One region of the Oceanobacillus sp. CF4.6 genome, then DNA from elsewhere that is predicted to be linked to it. Evidence: riboswitches for the same ligand, from Rfam matches in the RefSeq annotation. Region 1 holds a riboswitch; each other region holds the start of a gene.
The links. Region 1 has a riboswitch for S-adenosylmethionine ahead of ACHABU_RS04000 (methionine ABC transporter ATP-binding protein). Riboswitches for the same ligand answer to the same signal wherever they lie in the genome.
Positions count from the first base shown of each region.

Region 2: another riboswitch for S-adenosylmethionine. It lies ahead of ACHABU_RS02885 (S-adenosylmethionine synthetase N-terminal domain-containing protein); the one in region 1 lies ahead of ACHABU_RS04000 (methionine ABC transporter ATP-binding protein).
Region 3: another riboswitch for S-adenosylmethionine. It lies ahead of ACHABU_RS09815 (methionine biosynthesis PLP-dependent protein); the one in region 1 lies ahead of ACHABU_RS04000 (methionine ABC transporter ATP-binding protein).

Region 1 is NZ_JBIMEX010000002.1:76,032-83,670, forward strand. It holds gene ACHABU_RS03990 (MetQ/NlpA family ABC transporter substrate-binding protein) at 1-9, opposite strand, end outside; gene ACHABU_RS03995 (methionine ABC transporter permease) at 72-740, opposite strand; gene ACHABU_RS04000 (methionine ABC transporter ATP-binding protein) at 730-1,764, opposite strand; SAM riboswitch class I at 1,859-1,966, opposite strand; gene ACHABU_RS04005 (thioredoxin family protein) at 2,058-2,372, opposite strand; gene ACHABU_RS04010 (toprim domain-containing protein) at 2,397-2,753, opposite strand; gene gcvH (glycine cleavage system protein GcvH) at 2,862-3,242, opposite strand; gene ACHABU_RS04020 (arsenate reductase family protein) at 3,316-3,672, opposite strand; gene ACHABU_RS04025 (acyl-CoA dehydrogenase family protein) at 4,183-5,967, opposite strand; gene ACHABU_RS04030 (acetyl-CoA C-acetyltransferase) at 6,041-7,216, opposite strand; gene ACHABU_RS04035 (3-hydroxyacyl-CoA dehydrogenase NAD-binding domain-containing protein) at 7,236-7,639, opposite strand, start outside.
Region 2 is NZ_JBIMEX010000001.1:537,884-545,522, forward strand. It holds gene speB (agmatinase) at 137-997, opposite strand; gene speE (polyamine aminopropyltransferase) at 994-1,842, opposite strand; gene speD (adenosylmethionine decarboxylase) at 1,842-2,270, opposite strand; gene ACHABU_RS02875 (aminotransferase class I/II-fold pyridoxal phosphate-dependent enzyme) at 2,284-3,783, opposite strand; gene ACHABU_RS02880 (hypothetical protein) at 3,780-3,935, opposite strand; gene ACHABU_RS02885 (S-adenosylmethionine synthetase N-terminal domain-containing protein) at 3,929-4,186, opposite strand; SAM riboswitch class I at 4,280-4,401, opposite strand; gene ACHABU_RS02890 (potassium/proton antiporter) at 4,562-6,016, opposite strand; partial or broken gene ACHABU_RS02895 (multicopper oxidase domain-containing protein) at 6,203-6,313, shown strand; gene ACHABU_RS02900 (serine/threonine protein kinase) at 6,366-7,043, opposite strand; gene trhA (PAQR family membrane homeostasis protein TrhA) at 7,186-7,639, opposite strand, start outside.
Region 3 is NZ_JBIMEX010000005.1:82,820-90,458, forward strand. It holds gene ACHABU_RS09810 (manganese catalase family protein) at 304-1,164, opposite strand; SAM riboswitch class I at 1,390-1,501, shown strand; gene ACHABU_RS09815 (methionine biosynthesis PLP-dependent protein) at 1,570-2,673, shown strand; gene metC (cystathionine beta-lyase) at 2,687-3,874, shown strand; gene ACHABU_RS09825 (ATP-grasp domain-containing protein) at 3,936-4,880, opposite strand; gene ACHABU_RS09830 (Spx/MgsR family RNA polymerase-binding regulatory protein) at 5,149-5,559, opposite strand; gene ACHABU_RS09835 (TetR/AcrR family transcriptional regulator) at 5,619-6,236, opposite strand; gene dacB (D-alanyl-D-alanine carboxypeptidase/D-alanyl-D-alanine endopeptidase) at 6,611-7,639, opposite strand, start outside.

The DNA.
Region 1 (7,639 bases):
TTTTTTCATCTTTTTCTCTCCTTCTATGTTTTTATATATTTGAAATGGGCATCTGCCTATATACAAATCAATTATCTTTTATCCACTTTATTAGTAATAAAGTCCCCAATAAATTGGAAAATAAATACGATAATAACAATTATAATTGTACAAAGAAATACAACATCAAAGTCTCTTCGCTGGAATCCAAAGTAATAGGCGTAATTTCCAAGTCCACCGGCGCCAATGACACCGGCCATTGCAGTATAGCCGATTAAAGCAATTGCTGTAACCGTAAGTCCTGAGACAAGGGCAGGCATGGATTCTGGAATAAGTACCCGTAAAATAATGGTGCTTGTCTTTGCCCCCATTGATTTCGCCGCCTCGACAACACCTTTATCTACTTCTTTGAGAGCAATCTCAACGAGTCTCCCATAAAATGGTGCCGAACCGATAATTAGGGCAGGCAATGCTGCATTTGGTCCGCGTATGGTTCCAATCAAAAAATCAGTAAAAGGAAATAACAATAAAATCAATATAATAAAAGGAATAGCCCGAAATATATTTACAAATGCTGCTACGATTAAATTAACATAGCTATTTTGCCAAATTCCATCTTTTGTTGTCAGATAGAGAAGTAGCCCTAAGATGAGGCCTAAAATACATGTCCCAATCAATGCCAGAATTGTCATGTAGAATGTTTCATAAGTAGCTACCCAAAAATCCTCTATATCGATATTCGGAAATAAATTAGTTAGCATCTCGGATAACCTCCACTTCTACTGAGGTTTCTTCCTGAATAAAGCTTACTGCCTTATTAACTTCCTCAATTTCACCTTTCGCCTGGACAAATAATGTACCATATCCGCCAGCCTGAGTTTGTGTTATTTTCCCCTGCAATATATTCAGATCGATATCAAACTTTTTCGCCAATTCACTGATGAGGGCTTGATTTGTAGTTTCCCCAAGAAAATGCAAGCGTAGAATTTTCCCCTCGTTACTATACGTATCGATAATATTCGATATATCATCATCTTCACTACTGGATCCCATAATTTGTTCCACAAACTTCTTTGTAACTGGCATTTTCGGATGTGTGAATACCTCTAGCACTTGCCCTTGTTCCACGACTTTCCCTTGCTCCATGACAGCAACCTGATTACAGATTTTACGAATAACATGCATTTCGTGAGTAATTAAAATGATTGTCAAACCAAGCTTCTTATTAATATCCATCAATAAGTTTAAAATGGAGTTGGTCGTTTCGGGATCTAATGCAGATGTTGCTTCATCACACAGCAATACTTTCGGATTGTTTGCAAGTGCACGCGCAATACCAACACGTTGTTTCTGTCCACCACTTAACTGGGATGGATATGCCTTTTCACGTCCACTAAGCCCGACGAGATCAATTAGCTCTTGCACCCGCAAAGAACGTTCCGCTTTGGATGCGCCTGCTATTTCCAATGGAAAGGCAATATTATCTTCAACTGTTTTTGACCAAAGCAGATTAAAGTGTTGGAAAATCATACCCATTTCCTGGCGTGCAAGCCGTAGCTGTTTCGTATTCAAAGCCGTAATCTCCTGGTTGTCGATGATAACTTTACCTGCAGTTGGTTCTTCCAGTCGGTTTAGCAGGCGTACAAACGTACTTTTACCAGCACCACTATATCCGATTACGCCATAGATTTCGCCTTCTTTTATATGAAGGGTCAAATCGTCAACAGCTGTTATATTTTTCTTATTTAGAGCAAAGATTTTACTTAAACCCTCAATTGAAATCACTATTTATCCTCCTAATGATTCACATTTAATCAACAAAAAACGTCCATCTGCTCGAGAACAGAAAGACGTAATAGTTTACATAAAGTCTCACGTTCTCTCATCTGTCAAAGTACTACTTTGCAGGAATTGGCACCTTTCAAATTTAAATTTGAAGGTTGCCGCGGGTTCAAAGGGCCAGTCCCTCCACCGCTCAAGATAAGAGATAGAAAATATTAAGTTTTGAATCAGTGAGACTATAGTAGCACGGTGAAATATTCATGTCAATATTAAATTTTTGTATCTTTCTATTATCCTTAGCTTTTCGCAAACAACTCAGGCTTATACTTTATTAAATAACTATAGATATTGCCTGTCGAATGGAAGGCATAGATTTTCTCCTTTATTTGGCTGTCTTCCTTAATTAACAGGCATGGGACACTTTCTATTTTATTCTCAATCATAAATTCCGGGTTCAAAGACGCATTCATTTCATAAAATATGTTTTCCTGATGAACCGCTTCAATTTTTTCAAGCATTGCACGTGCAACACTGCATGTTCCACAAAATGGAGTATAAATATAGAGCAACATTCGGTCTTGTTTATGCGTTTCTTCTGTAATAGTTTTCACCTTTTACCACCTTATACCTTTGCACTAAAATAAAAATATGGGATGGACGGAAAAATGTTTGCTGAGTAAAGCACTCGCAAGAATCTTCTCAGGTGTTGCAGCTACTTCGCGGTATTCACTGCTAACATAAATGTGTTCCGCATGTGGAAGTTCGCGAGCAAGTTGTTTCCGTAATTTCATCCCCGACTTATCCTCATCTACCAGTATAAAAACATCCTTCTCATCCAGTTCATATGTTTCCAGTAATTCATCAAATTTCTCCACACCAAGTGTACCATTCGTACAAATAATCGTAACATTGTCGTTGATAATCTTCGCAATCTGCCGTTTGTCTGTCAGCCCTTCGACAATAATTACTTTCTCTGGTTCAGTAGTTATCATCACATAGCACTCCTTATGCAAGCAAGAAAGATGCTTATTTACATCCATTATATGATAAAACTAAGGCTGACTATACACAATTGTGTGCTTTAGTCAGCCTACGGAGCATTATTCTTCGGTTAATTCTTTGTATTGATCAGGTGTAAGTAGTTCATCAAGCTCAGATTCATTAGACGGTTCCACTACAACCATCCATGCTTTCTCGTATGGTGATTCGTTTACAAACTCTGGGCTGTCATCCAACTCTTCATTTACTTCAACTACTTTGCCACTTATTGGAGCATACAATTCAGAAACTGTCTTAACAGATTCAACACTACCAAAGGGCTCATCTACGGTTAGCTCATCACCAACTTCAGGTAATTCCACAAAAACGATATCGCCAAGTTCATCCTGAGCAAATGCCGTAATACCGATTCGTACATTTCCATTCTCTTTTTTAATCCATTCGTGTTCTTTTGAATACAATAATTCCTCTGGTAAGCTCATTCTTATCCCTCCAATAATTAATTCCAATCTAACTATACAATTTAATGCTCTCTTTTTCTAGTCCCTGTTATACTTATTTCCAATTTTCCTGGAATGTTTCTTCTTTGAAACCGACTGTAACAATCTCGCCATCTGTTACAATGGGCCGCTTAATCAGCATTCCATCAGATGCCAATATTTCCGCCATTTCTTCCGTGCTTGCATCCTTGATTTTATCTTTGATACTTAACTCGCGGTACTTCTTCCCACTCGTATTAAAAAATTTCTTTGCCGGAAGATCACTTTTCTCCATCAGATTCATTATTTCTTCTTTTGACGGACTCTCTTCCACAATATGTACACTTGTATAATCGACATTATTAGTTTCAAACCATTTCTTCGCATTCTTGCATGTTCCACAATTTGGATACCAATAAAATGTTAATGCCACCCGATAACCCCCTCATACCACTAAATTGAATTTCATTATATCAAACCCAATGTGCATTAATCCATTATAAGTGCTTTTAGTTAAGCTTCTTTTCGTAATGTTTGCTGATTTATAATCTTCGTAGTTAAGATAAAATACGAAGTAACTACTAGCTGATATCCAAAATCGTGTGCTTCCATCGCCGTCCGGGATCGCTCTGGTGAAGTTGTTGATGCTATGTCAGCTACCCGCGAATGTAGTAATAGTCAGCAACCCTTCTAACTAGCTCTGGGAAATACACGTAGACTTCTGCGGGAGGAAAGGCATAGGTGAGACTCTGAAATGCGTCAGCATGAAGAGGCTCACCAGCCGCCCGCGAAAAGAGAAGTGTATTTCCCAGAGCGGTCGCCGAAGTTCCTGCATACTGATAGAAAACCAGCAGTTACGTCGCACTTTATAGATTTGCCGCAAAAGAACAGCCTTTGTTAAAAAGCAAAAGTCTCTACTAGAACCGCAGAGACTTTCTCATCATTATAAAACGTATTTTTCTTCTTTAATAATTTCTGCTGCAATTTCACGTTTTTTAATTACAACATTTATTGGTGTGTGACGAGTCAATTTACGTAAGGATGACAGCATCGTACGGAGTGTGTCCCCTTCTTCAACCGTTATCAATGTTTCTTTTGCATTCGCTTCAATACGATTGAATGCTTCCTGAACATACACTTGTGTATATAGCAACTTGATATTATTTTTATCTTCTCCGTTTTTACTGATTGCTTTTTCTGTACGAAGGATTGCTGACTCCATATTGTAAACTTCTGCTGTCATATCAGCTAAATTCACAAGAATCTCTTGCTCTCTTTCCAGGTTTTTGCCATATTTTTGTGCAGCAAGGCCCGCTCCAAGGAGAACCATTTTCTTAGCGTTACGCAATAAATATTTCTCTTGTTCCAATGCTTCTGTACCGACTTCTTCGGGCATCATCATCATTAATTCCTCTTGGAGACCTTGTGCTTTTTGCAGCAATGGTAATTCACCTTTCAATGCTTTCTTCAAAAGGGTACCAGGCACAAGCAGGCGGTTGATTTCATTTGTCCCTTCAAAAATACGGTTGATTCTAGAATCACGGTAGATTCGTTCCACTTCATATTCCTGCATAAAGCCATATCCACCGTGCATTTGTACAGCTTCGTCCGCAGTGTAATCAAGTAATTCAGATGCCATAAATTTGTTCATGGAACATTCAATTGCATACTCAGCAATTGCACGAGCTACTTCACGTCCATCCTTTAACTGTTCGTCAGTCAATGCACCCATACGTTGTTCAAATAGGCCTACCGTACGATAAACAGCACTTTCATTTGCATAGATTCCAGCAGCCATTGTCGCAAGTTTTTCCTGTGTTAATGAAAAACTTGAAATTGGCGTATTGAACTGTTTGCGCGCATTCACATATTTAACAGCTAATTCTAGCGCACGTTTCGATCCACCTACACCACCAACTGCCAGTTTATACCGTCCTACGTTAAGGATATTAAATGCAATTACATGCCCACGACCCTTTTCTCCAAGTAGGTTCTCTACAGGAACTTCAACGTCCTCTAAAATCAATGTACGGGTTGAGGAACTCTTAATTCCCATTTTCTTTTCTTCAGCTCCTGTTGAAACGCCTGGAAATTCACGTTCTACAATAAATGCTGAGAAATGTTCGCCATCGATTTTTGCATAGACAATAAATACATCTGCAAATGCGGAGTTTGTAATCCATTGTTTCTCACCATTTAATACATAATGTGTTCGTGCTTCATTAAGTTTTGCAGTTGTTTTTGCACTTAACGCATCAGATCCAGAGCTTGGCTCAGTCAATGCATATGCTGCTAGTAATTCACCCGTTGCCAGTTTTGGTAAGTACTTTTCCTTTTGCTTATCATTTCCAAAAAATACGATTGGCAGTGATCCGATTCCAACATGGGCACCATGAGTGATTGAAAACCCACCTGCGCGTGCAAATTTTTCAGTAATCAGTGATGAACTGATTTTATCCAATGCTAGACCACCATATTCCTCTGGCACATCGGCACCTAATAACCCCAAATCTCCTGCTTTTTTTAGAAGTTCAACAGAGTAATCAAATTCATGATTTTCAAGATGATCTACTTTAGGCAAAACTTCTCCAATTACAAAATCTTCGGTTGTTTTAGCAATCATTTTATGTTCTTCGGTAAAATCTTCAGGTGTTATGATGTCATTTCCAGTCAGATCCTCAATTAAAAACGCGCCACCTTTAAATAATTTTTCTCTTGTTTCACTCATGAAAATCTTCCTTTCTTATATAGGAATTTTATTTTAATTTCATTTATAATCCATCTTCAACATTCCGTTTACCTTACAGTAGTTCAAAAACCCCTGCTGCTCCCATACCTCCACCAATACACATTGTTACAACACCAAATTGTTCATTTCTACGCTTCATCTCATGCATAAGTGTCAATGTCAATTTCGTACCCGTGCATCCAAGTGGGTGACCAAGTGCAATTGCACCACCATTCACATTGACTTTATCCGTATCCAGATTGAGTGCCTGAATGACACGGAGAGACTGTGAGGCAAATGCTTCATTTAATTCAAACAAGCCGATATCGGATAGTTCCAGTCCAGCAATCTTTAACGCCTTTGGAATGGCTTCGACCGGACCTACACCCATAATTTCAGGCTCTACCCCTGCTACAGCAAAAGAACGAAATTTCAGTAATGGAGTAAGTCCTTCTGCTTCAGCCTTCTCCCGATCCATCAAGAGTACGGAAGCTGCTCCATCACTCATCTGAGAAGCATTTCCCGCCGTTACGGATCCTTTTATATGAAATGCAGGCCGTAATTTAGCAAGAATTTCGGTTGTCGTTCCCTGCCGAACTCCTTCATCCATTTCAAATTGGAAACTTTTTTCTTCAATCTTATTATCCTTACCTACCACACGCTCTGTGACTTCGACAGGAACAATTTCATCATTAAATTTACCGCTTTCAATTGCTTTTGCCGCGCGCTGGTGACTCTGTACTGCGAACGCATCCTGATCTGCACGGGAAATCTCAAAACGATTTGCTACTTCTTCTGCCGTATGCCCCATACCCATATAATAGCCAGGGGTATCCTGCACCAATCTCGGATTCGGCTTTATTACATGCCCTCCCATTGGTAGTAGACTCATAGATTCTGCCCCGCCTGCGATCATCGTGTCGCTTGCTCCGATCATAATACGTTCAGCAGCGTAGGCGATACTTTGTAAGCCAGAAGAACAGTAACGATTGATCGTTATTCCGGGGACGTCATACTTAAGTCCTGCTAAACCTGCGATATTTCGTGCCATGTTCATTCCCTGTTCTGCTTCCGGGGTAGCACATCCTATAATGACGTCATCAATACTTCCATCATAGCCTCCTGCACGTCTCAATGTTTCTTTAATGGTGAGCGCGGCTAAATCATCAGGTCTTGTATTTGAAAGGGACCCTTTACCTGCTTTTCCAACTGGTGTTCTTGCGCCTGCAACAATAACTGCTTCCTTCACATTTTCTCCCCCTTTTCGATTAATTACGTAATGCTTTTCCTTTTACGAGCATGTGCTGCATTCTCGCTTGTGTAAGTGGTTCTGCTATCAGACTCAGGAATGCTTCACGCTCCAAATCGAGCATGACCTGCTCATCGATCAACGTTCCCTCTTTCATTCTTCCACCTGATAATACATACGCTAATTTTTCAGCTATTTTCACATCATGGTCAGAAGCATAGCCTCCATACTGCAACGTTTTTGCTCCCATAACCATTGCCGCATATCCCGCTTCTCCAACGACAGGGATATTTTCACGTTTTGGTTTTTTATATCCTGCTTTAACTAACGCAAGCACACGCTCCTTTGCGTCATATAGAAGATGATCCGGGTTCGCACTAATCCTGTCGTTACTATCAAGATAACCATTTTCAATCGCTTCCG
Region 2 (7,639 bases), on a different contig from region 1:
GGCCCCAAGCTAATCGACATCTTTCGTAAAAAATGGGGCTGACCCTAGACTCACGTCCTATTTGGGTAAGTAGAAAAACAAGTCGCAAAAAAAATACACCGAATACACGGTGTATTTTCTTTAAAGACATTAAATTCTATTTTGCTAACGTAAGTAAAAGTTCTCGAATCGTTTTGCAAGCCATCGCTGTTGAAGCACCTGATGAATCGTAGGCCGGTGAAAGTTCTACAACATCAGCTGCTACAATTCGATTCAACGCTTGCATTTGCTGAATTGCCTCCAGCAGTTCTCGATATGTGATTCCACCGGGTTCAGGAGTTCCTGTCCCAGGAAAAATACCAGGGTCAAGAACATCCAAATCAATGGTTACATATACGGGAACATCTTTTAGTTCACGTATTTTCTCTTTTAGCGTATGAAGGGAAAAACGCTCTAAATACGTATGCTCTTTTGCCCATTCGAATTCTTCCTTCAGTCCGGATCGAATCCCGAATTGAAAAATCCGTCCATCTCCCAGAAATTCATGAATCCGGCGAATAACGGATGCGTGGGAAAGCTTTTCTCCTAAATAATCTTCTCGAAGATCTGTATGTGCATCGATATGAATCAAATGCAACTCCGGATATTTTTCATGTGCCGCCTTAATCGTAGGTAAACTAACCAGATGCTCTCCGCCTACCATGAGAAACTTCTTCCCATCCTGCAAGACTTCCTGGCTGTATTCAAGAATCCGATTGATTACTCGACCTGTATTTCCAAAAGGCAATTCCAAATCCCCACCATCGAAAATAGATGTATCTTCCAGGTCTTTATCTAAATACGGGGAATAGGTTTCCAGTCCGTAAGAATCCGGTCTGATACTCTGCATGGCAAAACGAGTCCCTGGACGGAAACTTGTTGTACCGTCAAATGGCACACCAAATAAAACAATTTCCGCTTCTCTGTATGAATTTTCACAACCAATGAAGGTACTTACATTTAATGATTTATTCCTCACCTATTGAGAGCCTCCTTCACGTAATTCGGCAAACCGAACGCCCCAATGTGGAGATTGGTATTATAATATTTCGTTTCAAGTCCGAATTGTTCCCAGGCTTCTACATTTAGATTTTTAAGTGGATCTAGACGCTTTGATGCAAAACCAAATAGCCAATGGCCTGATGGATAGGTTGGCATATGGTATTGATATACATGCGTAATCGGGAAAATATCTTTAATCTTCGTATGTGCTTTTTTCATATTGGCAGCATATTCAGCAAAGTATGGAGATTCGTGCTGGTTAATCAAGATACCATCCGCATTTAATACGCGATAACATTCCTTATAAAATGCCGTCGTAAACAGTCCTTCACCTATAGAGACTGGATCTGTGGAATCGACCAGAATCAGATCTAACGATTGATCCGGCACATTTCGTACATATTCCAAGCCATCTTCAAAGCGCAACTGCATGCGGCTATCTTCTTCAACACCACGGGCAGTCACCGGCAAATATTGTTGACATAATCGAAAAACCCGTTCATCAATTTCTGCCATGACCACTTCTTCTACGTTTGGATATCGCAACACTTCACGTGCGGTTCCACCATCTCCCCCACCAATAATCAAAACCTTTTTGATGTTTGGATTTGTTGCAAATGCAGGGTGTACGATCATGTCATGATAAATAAATTCATCTTTTTCATTTACCATCATCAATCCATCCAACGTGAAAAAGGTGCCAAATTCTTTTCCTTGATAGAAATTAATTTGTTGAAAGGATGATTGTTCACTGTATAATTCCTTATCATAGGCAATGGAGAATTTACAATCGTTACTCCATTGTTCGGTATACCAATCCATTACTTTACACCCTCTAATTCTTCTTCTTTTGGCTTCGCTCTTACTTCTTCAATTTCCTGTTCCGCAAATTGGCGAATTTTATCAACCATACCACGAGGTACTTCAGATGATTCTGTTTTTTTGGCTTGTAGTTTTTCAGATAAGTAGTCAGCTGCTTTCCAAGGATTTACGGAATCGCCGCAAGTATAAACATCTACAGAAGCAAAACCATATTCCGGCCATGTATGAATGGTCAAATGCGATTCTGCAATAATGACGGCACCGGAAACTCCATATGGATTAAAATGATGGAAAACCGATTCAACAATTGTCGCACCAGAATAATCTGCCGCTCCACGCATATGCTTTTCAATTAATGCATTATCTTCAATCACTTTGCTTGGACAACCGTAAAACTCAATTAAAACATGTCTCCCTAATGCCTTTATTTCTAATCCCATTTTACGCATTCTCCTTTATAACTGTTATATGGTTCGTTTCTTTAGCTTCCGTTAACACATTTCCAAATGTCTGACGATAATAATGATATTGCTTGAGAATGTCCCTGGATATCCGTTCCCCTGGAATCACAAGCGGTATCCCCGGTGGATAGATCATTAATGTGTCTGCACATATTCTACCAACAGCATCATCAATGGGAACCGACTCCTGTGCAGCATAGAATGCATCCCTTGGGCTTATAACGAGTTCATTAACCTGATCTGCTGTAACATGTGGCAGCATAATCATGGATCGGTGACCAAGGTTTTTTTCAATATCCTTTAAAGCCAAAACAAGTTTTTCAATCGATTCCCTCGTATCCGATCCAGTAACTACGGCCATGATAACATAGCCTTCAGCGAGTTCCATTTGTATTCCATATTTTTCTTTTAAAAGACGATAGACTTCGAATCCCGTTAAACCTATACCATTCACACGGATAACTAATTTCGTCCAGTCATAAAATTGATCATAATGGGCTTTTACATATGGAGCTTTCAATATTTCATAGCTTGACGTCGACTCAATTTCATTTATCGCTTCTTCTATAATTGGTTTTAACTGACTGTAACGCGCATTTCCATAGAGCGAGAGTTCCCTCCTTGCTACATCCAGCGAACTCATAAGCAAGTAATTTGCACTCGTTGTCTGCAGCATATCCAGTGCTTTTTGAATCTGTTGAGAGGCGATTCTATTATTGTTAAGGAGAAGGATTGAACTTTGTGTTAAGGAGCCACCAGTCTTATGCATGCTTACCGTTACAACATCTGCCCCAGCAGAGATAGGATCGATCATCTCCTCCGACATAAAGCCAAGATGGGCACCGTGCGCACTATCGACAATGACCGTCATATCCCGGTCATGGGCAATCGTGCAAATTGTTGCCAAATCGCTCATCGATCCGAAATAAGTCGGGTAGGTAACCAGTAACGTCCCTGCTTCTGGATGCTCTTCGATGGCTTTTCTTACATTGGAAATCGAAATACCGTGGGAAATTCCAAAGTGGTAATCAACTTCCGGCTGAATAAATACTGGTTTCACTCCACTTAAAATAATCCCATCCATGACGGATTTATGGCAATTTCGGGGTACGAGTAATGTATCTCCCGGCTTACAGGCTGCCATAATCATGGCATGAATGCCAATCGTTGTTCCATTCACGAGAAAGTATGCATGATCGGCGCCGAACGCATCGGCAGCCAATTCTTGTGCTTCTTTAATGACAGATTGGGGATGACTTAATAAATCAAGCTCTTTCATGGAATTAACATCCATCCGCATCGTCGTTTCCCCAAGTGCCATCTTTAACGGATTCATTTGCGCACCCATTTTATGACCTGGTACATCAAATGGGGTTACTTCTTGCTTTGCATAGTGCACTAAAGCTTCAAACAAGGGCATCTTATCCTGATCAACCAATGAAATACTTTTCGTTACACGCTCTTGCAAGTCGTTCATCATGATTGTCCAACTCCTGCAAAATCATAGATTGATAATGCTTGTTTTAGCTCTTCTACTTTATCTATTCTTTCCCACGAGACGTGGTGATTGCTTCTGCCAAAGTGTCCATATACGGCTAATTGTTTATCTTGCAGCTTACGTAAGTTCAACATGTTGATGATACCGTGTACCCTATTTCAATGAATGTATCTCTTGCAATTTTTTCGATATCTATGAAGGCTATAGTGGTAATTTCCCCACCTATAATAACCGTATTTGTCGTGTCAAACACTTCACAGGCTACCCTAGAAAAGGAATCCTGCTCAAGCGCTGCGTCCAGTACTACAGCCGAAATCTGATCTGCGTTTTTATCGGGATGTCTTTCAGATACAGACTCTAAGTTAAATAAAATTTTCTCTGCCAACATTAACCCTCCTAACAAAAAAAATAATTTTAGGCATACAAAAAAGCTCTCCTACAACCTAAGGAAAGCTTCGATTAATATCAGCTGCTTATCCTCTTATTGTTCACAAAATGCAAAATTTTGTGCTCAGGTTGGGCCCCATGATCTGATTGTTTAAAACAGATTGGTTTGCCACCGTATCTTTGACCCCTCGTCTCAACGGCTATTAATAAGATAGACTTTATTCGTGCTGAGAATAATACTAATCGATAATAAATATCATGTCAATTGATTTTTTTGTATGGAATTCCTAGATTCTAACTGTTGCTGAAACCAATTTTCCCACATGACAACGATGTCCTATAATCAGAAGCGATTATAGGACATAACGATCAATTAAACTTCCTGGTGTTTTTGCTTTCCCAATAATGCTATTTTTGCTTTTTTCCTGTTTTCTTTATCACTCAAGACGAACAGCGTGTCCCCTTTTTCAATGATCGACGTACCTGTTGGCGTCAATAATTTTTTATTCCGAGTAATCCCAATGATTAATGTCGCATCGGGTAATTCCAAATCGATTAATGACGTACCAATTGCCGGGGAACGTTTTGGTATGGTTACCTTCATAATTTCCGAGTCCGTATTCCCCAAATTGATTAATTCAATGCTTGCATTTCCATCCTCTTCTTCTTCCGTTAAACCTAGCTTTTCAGCAAGCCAGGATAAAGTGCTTCCTTGAACTAAGGCAGAAATTAATACAACGAAAAATACGGTGTTAAATATCAGATTACTATTTTCCAGACCCGATAAAATCGGATAGGTAGCCAACACAATCGGAACGGCACCTTTTAAACCTGCCCATGAAATAAATAATTTTTGTTTTACATCGTATTTCATAAACAGCATACTGACAAAAACAGCAATCGGACGTGCAACAAACATTAAAATAATGGCAATCAGAATCCCTTCCCAAAATACGGCTGTTAGTTGTTCCGGAAAAACAAGCAGTCCAAGCAAGGTAAACATCACAATTTGCATCATCCAGGCAAAACCTTCATTAAACCTTAAAATAGAAAATCGGTGTGTTAAATCGCTGTTACCAACAAATACGGCCATGACATAAACTGCGAGTAAACCGCTACCTCCAAGGAAATCGGTTAATGCATACGTAAAAACAGCAGATCCCATTGCAAGTACAGGGTATAAGCCGGAAATATCCAGTTTTATATTATTTATAACAACAACAGTGATTTTACCAAGCAGTAGTCCTAACCCAAGGCCAAGACCCATTTGCAAGAAAAAGCCTCCGACTGCAGACCAGATCGACATGTCGGGGATTTGAATCATTTCAATTAACATAACGGTAAGAAATACAGCCATCGGATCATTCGAACCAGACTCCGCCTCCAATGTAGATGTCAGTCGCTTATTAAAGTTTTTATTTCCTAATACCGAAAATACGGCTGCTGCGTCCGTTGATCCAACAATCGCACCTAAAAGAAGTCCCTCCAATAATGAAAAATCCAAAATATACATAGCTGCTACACCAGTTACAATCGTCGTAATGAAGACTCCCAGTGTTGCCAGAGAAGTAGCAGGAACAAGGATTGGCCGCATTCTTCCCCATTTTGTTTGGGTACCACCATCGAATAGAATAATGATTAATGCCAATATACCAATAAATTGGGTTAGCCGAACTTCCTCAAAATATATAAATCTGTTAAGTATCATACCAACAATTAGGAAAAGAATAAGTGAAGGCACTCCTAATCGAGAAGAGAATTTCGTCGTTAATACACCAATGATTAGCATGGCTGAGAGTAAGAATAATAATCCCCCTATGATTTCCATCCAGAACAATCCTTCCATCACATAAACTTATAGCTATCTATCTATTGTAAAAAGGTGAAAAGTGAATCTACTATTTAAATAAATTTTCGAATTTATTCGTTTAACCTGAAACCTTTAAATGATTCTCTATTAAATTTTAACACAAATATCTAGTTTTAACCCTTTTCACTGCCTAGTCTTTACTATAGAATAATTCGTTATTTCTCACCCGGTGACTACGTGTGGCATTGCCATACTCTTGAACATGAAGATTATGATATGATGCGCCCGTTTACCGTTACAGACCCGAAAAAATAACAAAACTGCTGAATTTACAAATTGTAAGTTCAGCAGTTTTGTTATAGCTACATTACTTTTTAAACGTTGTGTGCTTGATAACAAATTGCATAAATTCCTCATACGTCGAAAAATATTTTTGCTGCTGATTATACCATTTACGAATCGTTTCCAATAACCAAAATGGAACCGGTTTGCTATCCATTCGATGATAGTGATCTTCGTATGCCTTTTTTAAATGTTCAAATCGAAAATCATTCCCTGGTTGAATGTATTCAGAAACGTCAATAATCTTTGCTCTCCCGTTTTGCATTAATATATTTTTTAAATGGATATCACGTGGGTTTAGCCCCTGCTCACGTATATATTGTCGTGCATCCTCCACGTCCAGAATTACGCTTTCTGGAATGTGTATTCCTTGTAACAGACAATCAAAAAGTGTCGGTCCTTCTTCAAAACTCAACACAAGATAGTTTTCCGTTGAAGCAAAGCACGTTGAAAAGAATGGTGACTCTCCTAAAGTGTGATAAACTTCTTCTTCAATATTAATTTTAGAAACTTTATCTTCTGCATAGATTTTAAATGCGTAGGACGGAACATAAAGACATTGAAAAACGGCTGCGTCAGTTCCAACGCCTATACATTTTAACCCGTCTGAATCTCCATGTATGGTTACAGGTTGATTGTTTGGATTAGAAGTAATTCTGATTTTGGATAGATATGGAGATGCTGTTTCCCAGTTGTTTTCCATCGTGTTTCCCCTTTTTTAAAATGTATGATGTATTTTATGTATATTTAATTTAATCGTTTCTATACAATTTCTGAAAGAATAAAAGAATACTGCTATGTGCATCATGCAGGTGCACATAGCAGTATTCCTGAATTTCTTCGTACTATGGTAATAAATACAGCAATACACAGAAATAGTGTGTGGTTGTTCCTGCTAGTACAAAGATATGCCAAACCAAATGGTGGTATTTAAACCCCCGCCAAACATAAAAGACAGCGCCGACAGTGTAGCAAAGTCCACCAATGACGAGTAAAACGACGCCATTCGGATGTAAATTTTCAACAATTTGACTCCACCCGAGGGTGATGATCCAACCCATGACGACGTACAGAATAGTTGAGGTAAACAAATATTTTTTTACGAAAAATGCTTTAAAGACAATTCCTCCAATTGCAAGTCCCCAGATTACTCCAAACATTGTCCAGCCAACGGGACCTTGGATGACAATAAACGTAAATGGCGTGTACGTTCCAGCAATAAACAGATAGATCGAGGAATGGTCAAAAATTTCAAATAAATCCTTGGCCTTACCGTGGTTCAATGCATGAACCATTGTC
Region 3 (7,639 bases), on a different contig from region 1:
GATCTTTCCGGATTTTTAAAACACGATTTGAATAATTCTACAACAGTCGATTTTTATGGGAATATATTCATTGTAAGGTGAATTTTTTCACTTGTCTATTCAGACCAAGCAGTGTTGTGGGGAAACTAGTACAATTGTTTAAATAGAGGAACTAAAGGAGTATTATTCTATCATTATATCTCATCAAATGATTTCATCCGATTGTAGTTATAACAAGAATTAATCTGGTAACAGTCTCCTTCCCTTACCTTGGGGTAAAATGAAAGTGGACTGTCTATAATAATAGACAGTCCACTTTGTATGTTATTTCATATCCGGTTCCGGCAGATCGTCGGACTTTCTCAACGCCCATAATGGTGTATCAAAAATGTACGGTGGAGCTGGGGGAAGTTTCGGTGCTGGTGCCAATGGAACTGGGTCCTCAACATAATTAAACGTTCCACAGCCATCCATACTTGGGCCGTGCGCCCATCTTCCAGTAGCACTTTCATTCCCCATGGAAAAGTTGAATAATGTGTAGGCTACTTCCTCCTTTTCCAATTCCCTTGGGAACGTACTCGGCACAACGATATTTTCTTTTTCTTCCAGTTCTCTGATTGCGGCATACCACTGATTTTGATGCATGGTATCTCTTGCAAGTAACCAGGAAAGCATATCTTTGACACCACGATCATTTGTCATCTCATATAGACGTGCAACTTGAAGACGTCCTTGTGATTCAGCAGTCAGATTCATTCGAAAATCTGCAAGCAGGTTTCCACTTGCAATAATATAATTTGCTGTCCAGCGATTCCCCATACTATCCGCCGGCATGGCACCTAAACCGGACACAATTGCATGTTGTGGATTCATTCCTCCTAAAATTGCTGCCACCATCGGATCCTTTGCAGCATCTTCCAATTCAATATCAGGAGCACCGTCCAAAAGTCTTGCAATCATGGTTGCAAGCATTTCCACATGGGCAAGTTCTTCTGCACCGGTATCCATCAATAAATCTTTATATTTTCCATCGCCGCGCGTGTTCCAACCCTGGAATAAATATTGCATAGCTACTGACATCTCACCCCATTGACCCCCGAGTACTTCTTGCAGTCTCCCAGCAAACACGGGATCTGGACGTTCCGGCTTTGCGTGGTATTGCAATTCTTTGACATGATAAAACAATAGAGTCACTTCCTTTAAATTAATTGCATATCTGGTAAGTCTATAGGCAATAAACCACCCTCTTTATTAGGTATTCATATAGCATCCTAAAAGTGCTTGCTTCTTTCCTTTACCTTTCCATATATGCAATATATTCAGGAGAAATATTATATTCTTCTTGCTTTTTTTAATTTTATATTGTAAGCTGAAAGTATTATTTAGAAAAATTACATAAATTAGTTTAATCTCTTATCAAGAGAGACGGAGGGACTGGCCCTTTGATGTCTCAGCAACCAAACCATGCAGGTTAAGGTGCTAATTCCAGTAGGCGTTTGTATTTCTGCCTAGAAGATAAGAAGAATGCATACATATTAGGGCCTTCTTCTTAGTTGAAGAAGGCCCTTATTTACATTTGGAGGTTGAAAAATGTCAAACAAAAGTATTGAAACAAAATTAGCTCAGTTAGGAAATAAAAGCGATGAGAAAACCGGAGCAATCAATCCACCCATTTATTTATCAACAGCTTATCAGCATAAGGGACTTGGACAATCCACTGGCTATGACTATACGCGAACAAAAAATCCTACTCGTAACATTTTGGAAGCAGGGATTGCTGAATTAGAAGCCGGTGATACAGGTTACGCCTGTAGCTCCGGGATGGCAGCTATCCAATTAGTCCTCTCCCTTTTCCGGTCTGGTGACCATTTAATTGCACCCGAGGATTTATATGGTGGAACATACCGTATGCTGGAACAATATGCAGATATCTATGATATTAAAACAACCTATGATACATTTGACGATATTGAAAAAACAGAGCAACTAATAACACCCAATACGAAGGCAATATTTATCGAAACGCCAACAAATCCATCGATGCAGGAAATCAATATCAGCCTGTATGCAACGTTGGCAAAACAACATGATCTACTATTAATTGTGGACAATACATTTTTAACGCCTTACTTGCAGCAGCCAATCAGTCTCGGTGCTGATATTGTCATTCACAGTGCCACAAAATATATTGGGGGTCACAATGATGTTTTAGCAGGGTTAGTCGTGGCTAAAGGTGAAGCGATTTGTGCAAAATTATCTCTGAATCATAACGCAAATGGTGCCGTTCTCTCCCCATTTGATTCCTGGTTGCTAATCCGGGGCTTAAAAACATTGTCCCTCCGAATGGATAGACATGAGGAAAATGCTAGAATCATTGCTGGATATCTAAAAGAACACCCCGCCGTTACAAAAGTTCTTTATCCCAACAAAGGCGGCATGCTCTCATTCTGCCTAAAAAAGAGCAAATATGTCGATCCTTTCTTATTGAAGCTACAATTGATTGTTTTTGCCGAAAGCCTTGGTGGTGTCGAAAGTTTTATTACGTATCCAACCACACAGACCCATGCAGATATGCCAGAAGACGAGCGATTAAGACGGGGCATCAGCAACGAACTACTACGTTTTTCCGTAGGTATTGAGAATGTGGAAGATTTAAAAGCGGACTTACAACAAGCACTATCAATTTTGGAATAGGAGGATGTTAAAAATGAGTCAACATAATAATCATTTAGAAACAAAATTAATTCATGGCGCACAAAGAGGAGAAACACAGACAGGGGCGGTGAATGTTCCTATCTATCTTTCTTCCACTTTCCATCAAAATAGTTTTGAAGAATTTGGACCCTTCGATTACAGCAGATCTGGAAATCCTACCCGCCAGGCGCTCGAGGAAAAAATCGCTGAACTCGAAGGCGGAACACATGGCTTGGCATTCTCTTCTGGGATGGCTGCCATCTCGTCCGCACTATTACTCTTATCTGCTGGTGACCATGTAGTAGTGACAAAAGATGTGTATGGTGGAACTTTCCGATTTGTATCAGAAGTTTTAAAACGATTTAATATCGATCATACGTTTGTGGATTTAACGGATCTTAATGAAGTGTCAAGTGCAATCAAACCGAATACAAAAGTGATCTATGCGGAGACCCCTTCCAATCCTTGTATGAACATTACTGATTTACCAGGACTTATAAAAGTTGCTAAAGCAAATAACTGTCTGACTTTTGTTGATAATACATTTATGACACCACTTTATCAGAATCCACTTGATCTTGGTGCAGATATTGTGTTGCATAGTGCAACTAAGTTCCTTTCCGGACATAGTGATGTGATTGCTGGATTGGCAGTAACAAGAAATCAAGAACTCGGCGAAAAATTAGCTTTTATCCAAAATTCATTTGGATCCATTCTTGGTGCACAGGATTCGTATCTCTTACTTCAAGGGATTAAGACACTCGGCGCTAGGTTGAATCAATCCAGTAATTCTGCCGGGCGTATTGCTGAATACTTCAATAAGCATTCCTTTATTGAAGAAGTCTATTATCCAGGTCTTCCTTCCCATCCTGGATACGAACTGCATAAAGAGCAATCGACAAGTAGCGGAGCCGTTCTTTCTTTCCGATTGCCAAATAAGGCTGCTGCCAAAGCATTTGTTGATCATGTCCGTATTCCAGTTTTTGCTGTAAGTCTTGGTGCAGTTGAATCAATTTTATCATATCCAGCTACAATGTCTCATGCTGCAATGCCTAAGGAAGAACGCGAATTGCGTGGAATCACAGATGGACTGCTTAGATTCTCTGTAGGTCTTGAGAATGTTGATGATTTAATAGCAGATTTTGCCCAAGCACTTAAAGTTGCTGAAAAAGAAGCAAGTGCTGGAGTTACCGTTTCTTAATATCGTATTAAACCCGAACTACCTAAAAAAGCCCCGACTTTCTAAGTCAGGGCTTTTCCTATTAAACTTCAGCGGCCTCAGGCAATCTTCCACCTAAATAATTTGCTATTTCCAGCATACCGTATTTTCCGCTTTTTGCTTCAGCGTCACTATTATAGTTTGTGTTTGTATTAATATCGTACGTAAAGATATTTCCGTCTTTATCCTCGATAAATTCAATTCCGGCTATTTGAATATCGTTGGCTGCAAGCATTTGCTCATATTTTTCCAAAACTGGGTGGGTGAATCCTTCTCTGATTTCGAACATATCCGGTATTGATGCTTCTTCGCCAACTGGGCAGAACATGTCATCGATTCTACATGCGTCTGCCGGACATAGTTCAAATCCCTCAGATGTGTCGACTCGAACAGCATAAACAAATTTTCCACCAACGAATTCACAACGTGTAATGAATGATTCCGGTGATTCGATATATTCCTGGATTAGAGTGATTCCGTCTACAGGCTCCTCGAAAGTTGGTCCCTCTACATAGTTCCGCAATGCTTCCAATGAATCGAAAAGCTGAACTCCAAGTCCTTTCCCTGCACGATTATGCTTTGTAATAAATTTCTTTCCTTCAAATCCTTTAGCTGCCTTTAATATTTCACCTTTACCGACTGCTGCTACCGTTTTCGGCGTTTTAATTCCATATTTCTCAAGTTCTAAATACTGCAATACTTTGCTTACTTCCAACTGAAGAGCACGACTGCCATTGATGACCGTTCTCCCATGATGTTCCAACCAAGAGAGTATTGCGCTTGTTAATTCCGGAGAGAAACGGTGGCCACGTGTATGTGATGATGCACTCATTCGGTTATAGAAAATTCCTTCCGGTGGTACAGATGTAAGGTCAACCATTCCATTTTCAAGCAGCCAATCTTCATACGGTAGTCCTAATTCTTCCAGTCTATTATTTAAATGCTCTGTCCATTCATTATTTTCGTGAATTACATATATTTTACTCAACTTTTAATCAATTAAAACCAAGTAATTCAATATATATTAGGTGATATAGTTTATAGTATAGTACTGCACCGAAAACCGTGTTTGATAAGTAATGCAGAAACTGCGCCAAAATAGCAGGGATGAATAGTTGTGGGGAAAAAGAGGTTGCTCCTGAATTTATAGATTTTGTATTTATGAAAGGCACTTTAAAACTCTAAATTCACGTCCAGCAATAACTTGTAGGCATGTATTGCCGGACGTGCTGCTAACTAATATAGAAAATATCAAATTAGCCTTCAATCAATCTAAGGTTATTCACCCGCCATTTTAGCCATTGATATTCACGTGTTTTTCTTGGGAGAAATTGACGTATATCGTCTTCATGATACCCAACCTGAAGTCTCTTTTCATCAATAATAATTGGACTTCTAAGTAATCTTGGGTAATTATGAATGATTTCAAGCAATACCTGCAACGAAAGATCATCCAAATTCAAATTAAGATCTTTATAAATCTTTGATCGGGTCGAAATAATTTCGTCTGTACCCTCGACTGTCATACGAAGAATCCCCTGGAGTTCACTTACGGTTAATGGATCTCGTAGAATATTCCGTTCTACATAAGGAATCTCATTCTTTGCAAACCATTGTCTTGCTTTCCTAGTTGATGAACATGCTGCTCCATATATTGTAGCAATCATATATCCTGCTCCTTCGTTTCATATTTTTGCACTTTAATTTTCTTTGCTTCATTTAGAATTCATTCTCGTTTGTAAAGTCCATGTTTTAATAGATTCATCTCAATATTAAAGTTTTCAATAGCCTCCTCATCGGATAATTCCTTAGAGAACTTTTCAACGAAATTGCGAAAAGCTACCGCTGTAATAATTTGCATAATATGAAATAAATCTTTGTCTTCTTTAATATTTAAACGGTCCTTATTAACCAGTTCCTTCATTTCATTTAGATGCTCCGCGCCATGAGCAGTATCGAATACATCCGTAAAGGTATTTTCAACTTTATGTGTTACATTTAACATTGCATTTTTTAAAAATTTATGTTCTTCCTCATCCGGCATTTGTACAAGAAAGTCATAGTACATTTCAATTGTCGCTTCAATAATATCTCCATTATGCTTTTTTAATAAGGATATAAAATTATTTTTTCTCTCTTTTGTCTCTTCGCTCAATAAAAAGTAATAAAGATCCTCTTTGTTTTCAAAATACTGATAAAAACTTCCTCTTGGAATTTCAGCTGATTTAATAATATTGGCAATGGATGCTTGAGATAATGGTACTCTTGCAAACTCTTTTTCAGCTGCTTCCAATAATGTTTTTCTTTTATGATCAGGAAGGTTAAAAAATGTTTGTTTCGGCAATGGTCTTCCTCCAACCTCTCATGAAGTGACATGATGTCATATATTTATAATTATATAATAAGAGACGCCGTGTCACTTGTCAAAGAATATGATGACATTGTGTCACTTCACTATATTTACCTTAGCATTTAATTGTGGGATAAATATGGGAAACCATAAAAAAAATAATGAATTACCTAAACAGGAAAGTAGCTAAAGAATAGAATCGGCCAATACGTTTATTGCATAAAAAGAAATTAAACAGACATTTAATAACTCCTAGCAATTCTGTAAATCAAATTGTAAAAAGGAGACATCGCAATTTACTTTTGCGATGTCTCCTCGGTTTCTAATAGGGGTTATGTTCACTCGTAATCTTTGCTAATAACCTTGCTTCAACCTTGCTTCGCTACAATTTCTATAATTTCGTCCTCAATCACTTTCCCGGCATCTTCATCGAGCAGATTATTTACCATGAGAGAAATAATCAACTTTTCTCCACTTTTTGTTTCCATGTACCCTGATAACGTGCTCACACCTTCGATGGTTCCTGTCTTCGCTTTTACTGTAAGACCTTTCATCCGATCCCTTAGTGTGCCGCCAACCATTCGATCTTCTGCTCCGGCGATTGGGAGTGCATGCAAAAATACTGGAAACCAGTCGCTTTTTTGCACTTCATATAAGAGATGTGAAATTTCATTAGCCGGAATCAAATTGCTATGGGATATTCCGGATCCGTCTTTGATTATGATACTTTTCATTTTCATACCAAATTGGGTCATTTCGTTTTTCAATACGTCTAGTCCTTTTTCCCAGCTCCCCTCCCCATGCCTTTTTTTACCCATTTCCTTAACCAAAATTTCACCGATCCCATTATTGCTTAACTTCATGAATGGAACCATCAACTCAGCAAGCGGCTTTGTACTGTATGATAAAAGTAATTTTGCATGTTCTGAAGCCTGACCTTGTTTTATGAACCCATTCCACGTAATGCCCTGCTTTTCTAAAGATTGTTCAAATAGCTTCATGGCATATTCAGTTGCTCCCCATATTGCCATCCATTCCTTTACTGGTTCTGAGTGAACGGAAATGTTGCCTTTAATTGTTATTAGGTTACCTCCATGTTCACGTTCGATAACCAGCTCGTCCTTAACATTTTCATTGATCGTTACAGCTTCGTTTCGGATTGTTATGTAATCGGTGCTAGGCAATATAGTAAGCGATGGCTTTTCTCCAACCTTTGCAGGACACACTTCGATCATGACAGAACCTGTATCATAATCATCATTCGGTGATGCCGTCAAAGCAGAAACCTGCGCTCCATAATAATACTGTTCGTCTGTCCACACTAAATCACGGGAAAGTCGAACGTCATCATACCACGTGTCATCTCCAACAATGTTACCTGTGATTTTTTCGATACC